DNA from 3 places in the Erwinia persicina genome. Region 1 is predicted to be linked to each of the others. Evidence: riboswitches for the same ligand, from Rfam matches in the RefSeq annotation. Region 1 holds a riboswitch; each other region holds the start of a gene.

Region 1 (3,275 bases):
CCTCTGGCGATGGTATTAGTAGCCGAAGAGGAAGCAAGCCCTCGGATGAATTATCAGTTTTTTCATCGGTCACGTCTGAGCAAACCAGACCGGCCAAAGAGGCCTCGCGCAGGCCTCGTCATCACGGTCCTGATACCCGCTGTGGACTGAAAACTGCCCTGCCTTCGCCAACCGATGAAGGGGAAAGATCTGTTTTCAACAAATCTTCCCCTGGAACCCGGGTTTTACCGCTTACCACCACTGATGAAAATGATGTACCGGCCCCTGCCCGTGTCCCACTTCCAGCGAGTCCGCCTGCTCCAGTGCGCCCTGCAGCCAGTGCCGGGCCGCCTGAACGGTCGTGGGCCAGTCATCGTGGCGCGGGCGCAGCGCGGCCAGCGCCGCCGAGAGTGAACAGCCGGTGCCATGCGTGTTACGGGTGTTCACCCGTGGCGCAGTAAAGCGCTGTTCTCCCTCACGGGTGAACAGCCAGTCCGGGCTTTCCGACTCGCTGAGATGACCGCCTTTCATCAGCACAGCCTGGCAGCCGAGGGCCAGCAGCGCCCGTCCCTGCTCGCGCATCTCCTCCTCGTTGCGCGCCTGCGCACATCCCAGCAGTGCGGCGGCCTCCGGCAGGTTAGGTGTAATCAGTGAAACCTGCGGCAGCAGTCGATCCCGTAGCGTACTCACCGCCTCGGGCGACAGCAGCGGATCGCCGCTTTTGGCCAGCATCACCGTATCCAGCACCACCCAGGGAACGCGGGTCTGTTTCAGCCGCCCGGACACCACCTCAACGATGGCACTTTCTGACAGCATGCCAATTTTAATCGTATCGATGCGCACGTCCGACAAAACGGAATCCAGCTGCGCGGCAACAAACGCCGGCTCAACGCGGCAGATCGACTGCACGCCGGTGGTGTTCTGCGCCACCAGCGCGGTGATCACGCTGGTGCCATACGCACCCAGCGCGGAGAATGCTTTCAGATCAGCCTGGATCCCTGCCCCACCGCTGGGGTCGGTACCGGCAATTGTCAGCGCGTTAATCCTTTTCATCACTGCACCTCCGGGTTCAGCCGGTACAGGGCATCAAGAAAGGCCGGAATGAAACTGCCTGGCCCGTCCACCGCTGCAGCCGCACGCTCGCCGGCCAGCGACACCACGCGGCAGGCGCTGGCCACATGTGTGAGGCGGTCGCCCGGCAGTGCGGCAAAGCCGGCCACGACCGCCGACAGCGCACAGCCGGTCCCTACCACCCGCGTCATCAGCGGGTCGCCGCCGCCCACGCTCAGGGTACGGAGGCCGTCGGTAATAAAATCGGTTTCACCGGTGACGGCCACAATCGCGCCTGTCTCCTGCGCCAGCGAAACAGCCGCCTGCAGCGCCGCCGTGGAGGCGTGCCGGCTGTCGACGCCCCGGCCGCTGACGCTCTGCCTGGCCAGCGCCATGATTTCGGAAGCGTTACCCCGGACAGCGGCCGGTTTCAGTCCCAGCGTCTGCTGGCAGAAGGCCGTGCGGAAGTCCAGTGCGCCAACGGCTACCGGATCTAACGTCCAGGGACGCCCGACCTGCCTGGCGGCATTAATGGCCGCCAGCATCGCTTCGCTGCGGCTGCGGGTCAGCGTACCGACATTCACCAGCAGGGCATCGGCAACAGGGCTGAACTGTGCCGCCTCCTGCGGATCGATCACCATTGCCGGGGAAGCCCCCAGCGCCAGCAGCACGTTAGCCGTAAAGGCCTGTACCACATCATTGGTCATACAGTGGGTCAGAGGGGAATGCTGACGATACAGCCGCAGGGAATGCGCCATATCGGCATGGCTGAGGTCTTGAGGTTGGATCATTCTTCGCTCCCAACCGGCGATCAAGAAGGCGATGCCGGTCGGGCATCTGACTTCCCTACGCTGGCATTATCCAGATCAGGTTATACGGGTATTTCTCAGCCTTCACGCAGAAGGGCACCCCGAGTCAGTGATGATTTTTTACAGTCGGTGCCAGCATAAGGAAGTGGCAGAGTATTGGCAAGCCCCGGGCCGTGCTGCCCTGCCGTCGGTCATCAGGGTATCTTCAGCGCGATCGGCCCCCCGGCGGGGAATGACGCCGCACATAGTCACGCGGCGAACAGCCCATCGTGCGTTTAAAGGCGGTACTGAAGGCACTTTCGGACTCATAGCCCAGCGAGGGCGCAAGCGCAGAAATGGGCAGGTCGGTGTTCAGCAGTTTGTCTCCGGCCAGCAGCATGCGCCAGCGGGTCAGATAATCCATCGTTGACGACCCGACCTTAGTTTTAAACTTCAGCGCAAAGGCCGAGCGGGACATACCGGCACGCTGTGCCAGCGATGGTAACGTCCAGCGATAAGCCGGATCGGCGTGCATGGCCTGCAGCGCCGCACCCAGCTGGTGATCGGCCAGGGCATACAGCCAGCCCACGGCGTCCCCTTTACCACCCGACTCCATATGCTGCCGCAGCGCCTGTATCAGTATCATATGCGCCAGATGTTCAGCGATCAGGGCATGTCCCGGACGCTGTTCATCCAGCTCGGCCATCATCTGCGCAACCAGCCAGCGCAGGGTCGCCTGGTCATTTTCCGCCCGCAGATGGATCACCGCAGGCAGCATGGTCAGCAGAATCGTGGCGTGGGGGTCGTCCAGGAAGAAGCGGCTGCCGGTCATCAGGCAGTCTCCCCCGCCGTTGTGACGGATCACCCCGCCGGCGCGCGGGCCGGCAAACACCACCGCCCAGTCTGTCGCCGGGTGTGACAGGTCGCTGGCCATAACAAAGGGACGTCCGGTAGGAAGCAGGAAGCAGTCCCCCGCCGACAATCGTACCGGGTCAGTCTCCCCTTCGACGGACAGCCAGCAGCCGCCCGACACCATTGAATAACATTTGATGCCCGCGTTAGGTGGAAAACGCACCGCCCAGTCACCGCCCACGTCGAGGACGCCGGAAACATACTGCTGTGGCTTGAGTAACGCGAGAATATCAGAAAGAGGATCCATGATTAATTTTGGACGATTAAAAAGATAATACGGACTTTATAGCATGGATAGGACGTGATGCGCGGGCTTAAGATAAAACCTCGCTGTTCCGTGTTATCCCACCTCTCCTTCAGGAAATAACTATGCACAACATCCGTACATCCGGCCTCTTCTCTCTGGGTTCGCGTCAGGTAAAACGACTGGGCTATGGCGCAATGCAGCTGGCAGGCCCCGGCGTTTTTGGCCCGCCCAACGATCCTGACCGCGCGCTGGCGGTTCTCAGGGCGGCAGTGGCGGCCGGCGTCAATCATATTGATACC
Region 2 (3,275 bases), 1.9 Mb from region 1:
GCCGGAGGTAAAATGGTCGTAACCCGGAGCAATATCTGTGGTCAGAGGGCCCAGGGTGTAAAACGGGGCTTCATGACAGTGTTCGAGCTGTTCTGTCATATTGACGCGGATCATCTGCATCGGGATGTGGCCGGGTCCTTCAATCATTACCTGAACATCATATTCCCAGGCGATTTTGGTCAGCTCGCCCAGCGTGCGCAGTTCGGCAAACTGCGCTTCATCGTTAGCATCCTGGATGGAGCCCGGACGCAGTCCGTCCCCCAGTGACAGTGAGATATCATAGGCCGCGCAGATTTCACAGATATCGCGGAAATGCTGATAGAGGAAGCTCTCCTGGTGGTGTGACAGGCACCATTTTGCCATGATGGATCCACCGCGCGAGACGATGCCGGTCAGGCGTTTTGCCGTCATGGGCACGTAGCGCAGCAGGACGCCAGCATGGATAGTGAAATAATCTACGCCCTGTTCAGCCTGTTCAAGCAGGGTATCGCGGAAGATAGCCCAGCTCAGATCCTCCGCCACGCCGTTCACCTTTTCCAGCGCCTGGTAAATGGGCACCGTGCCAATGGGAACCGGGCTGTTGCGCAGGATCCACTCGCGGGTTTCATGAATATAGCGGCCGGTAGACAGATCCATGACCGTATCGGCCCCCCAGCGAACCGACCACACCAGTTTTTCCACTTCCTCCTCAATAGAAGAGCTGACCGCAGAGTTACCGATATTGGCGTTTACCTTCACCAGAAAGTTTCGGCCAATAATCATCGGCTCTGATTCCGGGTGATTAATATTGGCCGGGATAATGGCACGTCCGCTGGCAACCTCCTGACGGACAAACTCGGGGGTAATGTTGTCGGGCAGATGCGCGCCGAAGCTGTGCCCGGGATGCTGTTGCAGCAGCACTTCACTGCGGATCCGCTCGCGGCCCATATTTTCACGCAGGGCGATATACTCCATTTCCGGCGTCACTATGCCCTGGCGGGCATAGTGCATCTGAGTCACACAGCGACCCGGTAGTGCACGGCGTGGACGTGGCAGATGCTCAAAGCGGAGATGATCCAGTCCTTCGTCGGCCAGGCGTTGCTGCGTAAATGTCGAACTGACCTCACTGACCTGCCCGGTATCATTGCGCTGAAGGATCCAGTTGCTGCGTAATTTTTGCAGTCCGGCATGAACATTAATGGTGGCGTCCGGATCGCCGTAAGGGCCCGCCGTATCGTATACCGGCACCGGCTCATTCTCCTCCAGCAACGGCCGATCCTGACTGCCGCCCACGGTGGTTGGGCTGAGTTGTATTTCACGCATTGGTACACGGATATCCGGCTGTGACCCGCTGAGGTAGATCCGTTTTGAATGCGGGAAAGCGGTACCGCGCAGGGAATCAATAAACTGTTGCGCTTCCGCCCGCTGCTCGCGACGACGGCTTTTTTTTTCAACGACAGGTTTTTCATGAGTAGACATAGCAATTTCCTGATAAAAGGGAAGTTTGCTTGCCTGGAGGCGGGAGTAATAAGAACGTTGTGAGAAAACTCATTTCACAGCGTTTTAGATTTTACTCTTGTTCCCTTCGCAGGTTCTAACCTGATCAGGTTCCGCGGATCCCGAATTAACGGTCTCAGCCCCTAAGGGCACTCCGACAAGAAGAATAGTGTCTTTTAAGCGGCTTTTATAGCCAGCCAGCCTGGATGCTCACGCACCAGACGTAAGCGCGCCGACCGGGCGACGCTTAAACCACAAAATGGGCACTGAAAGGGCTAAGCAGACTTCACCCTGACAGCCCATTCAGCATAAAGGGGCTTTTTGGAAACGACAAGAAGTTTAAATGACCGCTGCAGGTCAGGCCGGGCGCGCGAGCGTACAGGCGTTAGCCGCTTCCTGATTTTCCGCGTTTTTTTCCAGCGCCAGCTTGATGAATTTATCTTCCAATGTAAAACGTGCCTCCAGCGCTTCACCGACAACCGACAGAGCATGCTGGAATTCCCGATAGTTATCGTGATCGATAGCGCTTTCCAGATGAGAATCATAAACCTGCATAATCAGGTCGGTATTGGCTTTTAATGAAGGGTAAATAAGCGACGCTTTAGCCAACTGCTCTGTGCCTTCCAACTCTTTGATAAATCGTTCGTAGACAGTGAAGTGGCCCGTTGAAAGGTAATCCACCAGATTCTGGCAGAACATATCCAGCGCGTTTTCATCGAGCGTCGTCAGCGTATCCTTGTTAGGCTTGATACCAGCCATGTGATAATAGGCAATCAGCAACTGCTTGCGTGAGCGCAGACAAAAGTCTACCAGTTCACTGCACCCGCCAACGCGCGCGGTGAGGACTTCCAACTGGTTAAGCATGTTCTACTCCGTGAGTGTTATATTTTAACGTCTGACCTCAATCCAGTCTTTAAGCTGAGGATGATGAGCAAAATGATGGAACAGGAAATTTTAAGCGTAGACGCTGGCTGGTGGATTGTCAGCATGGAACATAAAATTTGGTTACCAAAAGGCGAACTTCCACGAGGGAGCGCAGATTCACTCGGCCTGAAAGGATCCCTGGGATCCCCGATTGGGGAGTGGCAGGGCGAGACGGTATGGTTGATCCGGGATACCCGTCCCCAGGAAATGGGATCGCTGCGGCAGTTGCTCGATCAGGATAGCGGCCTGTTCCAGCTGGTTGGTCGTGGCATCCAGCTGGCTGAATTTTACCGCTCTCACCGCTGGTGTGGTTACTGCGGCCATGAAATGCACCACAGTAAAACAGAATGGGCCTGCCTGTGCAGCCACTGCCGCCAGCGTTACTACCCACAAATCGCTCCCTGCATTATCGTGGCTATCCGGCGTGGCGAAGAAATACTGCTGGCGCAGCATACCCGGCACCGGAACGGCGTATTCACCGTGCTGGCCGGTTTTGTGGAAGTCGGGGAAACCCTTGAGCAGACGGTAGCGCGTGAAGTGATGGAAGAGAGTGGGATCACGGTAAAAAATCTGCGCTATGTTTCATCACAGCCCTGGCCCTTTCCACAGTCATTAATGATGGCTTTCATGGCTGATTATGACGCTGGCGAGATCAATATCGATCCGAAAGAGCTGTTATCCGCTGGCTGGTATCGTTTTGATGCTCTGCCACTGCTACCGCCTGCCGGAACCGTTGCGCGCAGGTTGATTGAGGACACCGTTGTTTTATGTCGCGCAGAGGCGGAATAATCACGCTGGGAATATGTCTTTTAGGAATTGTTTTTATTTGCGATATAATCTCCTGGCAATATCAGCCTCCTGCCAGGAGCCCCTGG
Region 3 (3,275 bases), 260 kb from region 1:
CGTGTCGCTGGCGGCATGGCGCACCTATTTTGGCGGCAAGTATCAGCTCAGCGATCTCCAGCTTGATGCCTATGAGGCCGATCAGCTGCGGCTGGCCGCCCGCTGGTCAGCCCCGAACCGCGAGGCCATATCCGCCTGGTGCCGTCAGTATCATATTCCACTGGCCAGCCATGATGATGCGACGTATGAGCACGTCGTGGAGTCGAAAGGGGTCGGTAGTGTGATCGCGGAGTTCCCGACCACCGAAGAAGCCGCACGCGCTTCGCGCGAGCTGGGCCTGCAGGTACTGATGGGTGCGCCAAATATTGTGCGTGGCGGCTCGCACTCTGGCAACGTGGCGGCCAGCGCGCTGGCGCAGATCGATCTGCTGGATATCCTCTCCTCTGACTACTATCCGGCCAGCCTGCTGGATGCGGCATTCCGTCTGGCCCGTGATGAAAACAACAGCATGACGCTCCCTCAGGCCGTGGCGCTGGTCACGCGTAATCCTGCCCGCGCCATCGGCCTTGACGATCGCGGCACGATCGGTGAGGGCAAACGTGCCGATCTGGTGCTGGTGCGTCAGCACCGTGAACAGGTGTACGTTTCCCGCGTCTGGGCGCAGGGCAGGCCGGTGTTCTGATGGGGCGGCTGATCTGGCTGATGGGGCCTTCGGGCTCCGGTAAAGACAGCCTGCTGCTGGCCCTGCGCGAGTGCGCACCGGAGCGGGTCATTGTCGCGCATCGCTATATTACCCGCAGTGCCAGCGCCGGGGGGGAGAATCACGTCGCCCTCAGCGAGCAGGAGTTCCGGCGGCGGCGTGCGCATGGCCTGTTTGCTCTCGACTGGCAGGCGCATCAGTACTCCTATGCGCTCGGCATTGAAATCGACCGCTGGCTGGCGGCCGGGCTGGACGTCGTGGTCAACGGTTCACGCCTGCATCTTCAGGCTGCGCGGCAGCGCTACGGTGAACAGCTGCTGGCAGTCTGTTTGCAGGTATCGCCTGAGGTGCTGGCCAGCCGCCTGCGCCAGCGCGGGCGCGAGGATGAGGCCGCCATTGAACAGCGGCTGAAACGTGCAGCGGAACCGGTGGCAGCAGGGTGTATCACGCTGAATAATGACGGGCCGCTGGGCGAGACATTACAGGGTTTTTCGGCATTATTAGCCGAGCACATTGCGTAGGGGCGACGTTTTCGGTCGACCCGCGATCCGGCGCTGGCTCTCACTTTAAGCGTCATCAGCAATATTGACGGCCCCATAATTTCCTGACTTAATTGAGTCTCCAGGGGGAGCCAGGCACAGCTGGCTGAGAAATCGTTAATGCTACAGCACGATGACCCTTAATACCTGATCCGGATCATACCGGCGGAGGGATGGGGCAGCTTACCTGACTTTTGCCGGTAGTCTCTGCTAAAAGGACTACCCAATGACCAGCCGATTTACCGATACCCTCCGTACCCTGAGTCAGTCACAATGGTCACAGGCCGTCACGCATCGTTTTGTCCGGGAGCTGTATGACGGCAGCATTAACCACCAGGTGATGATCAACTACCTGGTGCAGGATTATCGTTTTCTCGACAGTTTTTTGACCTTAGTCGGATCTGCTATTGCCTGCGCCGACACGCCTGCCGCGCGCCTGTGTTTTGGCCGCTGCGCCGGTATGGTGTCATCCGAAGAGAATACCTATTTTCTTCGCGCATTTGCGGCATTGGGCGTCAGTGAGCAGCAGCGCAATGTGCAGTCTGACACGGCACCGACGGTAGGATTCAAAGCGATTATGCTTGAAGCTGCCGCCACCCGTTCCTATGCTGCCATCCTGACGGTTCTGAATGTAGCCGAGTGGTTGTATCTTGACTGGGCGTCACAGGCACCAGAAATGCTGCCTGCCAGTTTCGTTCATGCTGAGTGGATTACCCTGCACAATAACCCTGATTTTTGCGAATTTGTCGCCTTTTTACGCCACGAACTGGATCGCGTCGGGCCTGAACAACGGTCGTTGTGCGAGGATTTTTTCCAGCGTGCAGTCAGGCTGGAACTGGCATTTTTTGATGCAGTGTATCAATAAGATTAAATCTGCTGAAAAGAGAATGTGGCAGGACAGGAGGGAACGATTCTGCTGTTATGGCAGGAAAAATCAGAAAAAACGGGGGTGCTCTTTCCCCCATTCACTACGGTAAGCCACAGACTGAGAAATTATTATGTATCGCTCAGTGCTGTATCAACGGACAGGTTGAATCGTTTTAAGCGTCAATAAATGGGGCGGGCATTTTGTCAATTCTTTCTAAATAGAAGAAATAATAATGGCCATCCTGAACAATGTCTGGTGCTCCTTCGAAGGATTTACCATCCATGATCCCCAATAATGTGTCATCATCCACTTTACGGAAGTGGTCAAAGATTGGTACGCCATCGTAGACCATCGTTGCTGAGATTTTCCCACGAAAGTCAATTTGCCAGAGAGAAGCCTCTCCCTTCATCATTTTATTAGAGTACAGATTGCCTTTGTCATCATAGCAGACCAGGGGCATGGCATCTGAAGCACTACGGAACCATTTCCCGAACCATTTTACTTCATCAAGGGAGCGGGTGGCCCAGTGACCGGTATCAAAGTCTCCTCCGGCCCATATTGATTGAATTTCATCAACACTGACGGGGGGTAATGAGTCAAAAAAATCCAACAATACCTGATCTGAGCTGAATACTCTTTGTGCTTTAAAAGCGTCAAATTTTACTTTTGCGTTCATAATTTAATCCTGTTTGTATTGTAGAGATAGCAACAGATATACCGATGAAAGAACGTAATATGTAATATATATTGTCACATGATATAACAATTAGTGAATTATTAATGTCGGTACAAGCCTATGCCAGGTTTGAGTGCTTATCAGGTGCAGGCGAAAAATAAGTACCCTGTTGGGGACAGTTTTAAGTGCCTTGCATAATCTGCATTAATAAATAAAACTAACAATTCAATATAGTCACTGATCTCCGGAGTAATCACTGCCAGTGATATTCCGAGTGGTCATCGTTAAGTTACCCGCAGTGATAAAAATAATATTATATAAGTGGTTGTGAAACAAAACGCATCATTTAAAAAGCAAGTGAATCAGAAAGTGTCCGCCACAAATCAAGTTCATGCTTTTTTTCCACCAGGACACGATCATATATCTCGGTTGCATCAGCACCCGCGGTGAAACGCAATGGTGGTTGCTGTTCATTAGCTAGTCTGAGTAAAGCTTGCGCCAGCTTCTTAGGGTCGTTAGCCTGTTTGCCGTCAACGGCTCTGGTTGCCCGAC

Evidence for each region. A riboswitch is a leader RNA that binds a small molecule or an ion and turns the genes downstream of it on or off. The one in region 1 is predicted to bind thiamine pyrophosphate.
Region 2: linked by a shared signal. The riboswitch ahead of thiC (phosphomethylpyrimidine synthase ThiC) and the one ahead of thiM (hydroxyethylthiazole kinase) in region 1 are both predicted to bind thiamine pyrophosphate.
Region 3: linked by a shared signal. The riboswitch ahead of K6L24_RS08430 (TenA family protein) and the one ahead of thiM (hydroxyethylthiazole kinase) in region 1 are both predicted to bind thiamine pyrophosphate.

The regions. Positions count from the first base shown of each region.
Region 1 covers NZ_CP082141.1:1,623,591-1,626,865, reverse strand. The annotation lists gene thiD (bifunctional hydroxymethylpyrimidine kinase/phosphomethylpyrimidine kinase) at 232-1,032, opposite strand; gene thiM (hydroxyethylthiazole kinase) at 1,032-1,820, opposite strand; TPP riboswitch at 1,856-1,952, opposite strand; gene K6L24_RS07335 (AraC family transcriptional regulator) at 2,044-2,976, opposite strand; gene K6L24_RS07330 (aldo/keto reductase family oxidoreductase) at 3,099-3,275, shown strand, end outside.
Region 2 covers NZ_CP082141.1:4,342,456-4,345,730, reverse strand. The annotation lists gene thiC (phosphomethylpyrimidine synthase ThiC) at 1-1,458, opposite strand, end outside; TPP riboswitch at 1,543-1,643, opposite strand; gene K6L24_RS20045 (Rsd/AlgQ family anti-sigma factor) at 1,834-2,340, opposite strand; gene nudC (NAD(+) diphosphatase) at 2,416-3,189, shown strand.
Region 3 covers NZ_CP082141.1:1,887,911-1,891,185, forward strand. The annotation lists gene phnM (alpha-D-ribose 1-methylphosphonate 5-triphosphate diphosphatase) at 1-622, shown strand, start outside; gene phnN (ribose 1,5-bisphosphokinase) at 622-1,161, shown strand; TPP riboswitch at 1,255-1,370, shown strand; gene K6L24_RS08430 (TenA family protein) at 1,406-2,044, shown strand; gene K6L24_RS08435 (DUF4334 domain-containing protein) at 2,220-2,723, opposite strand; gene K6L24_RS08440 (oxidoreductase) at 3,070-3,275, opposite strand, start outside.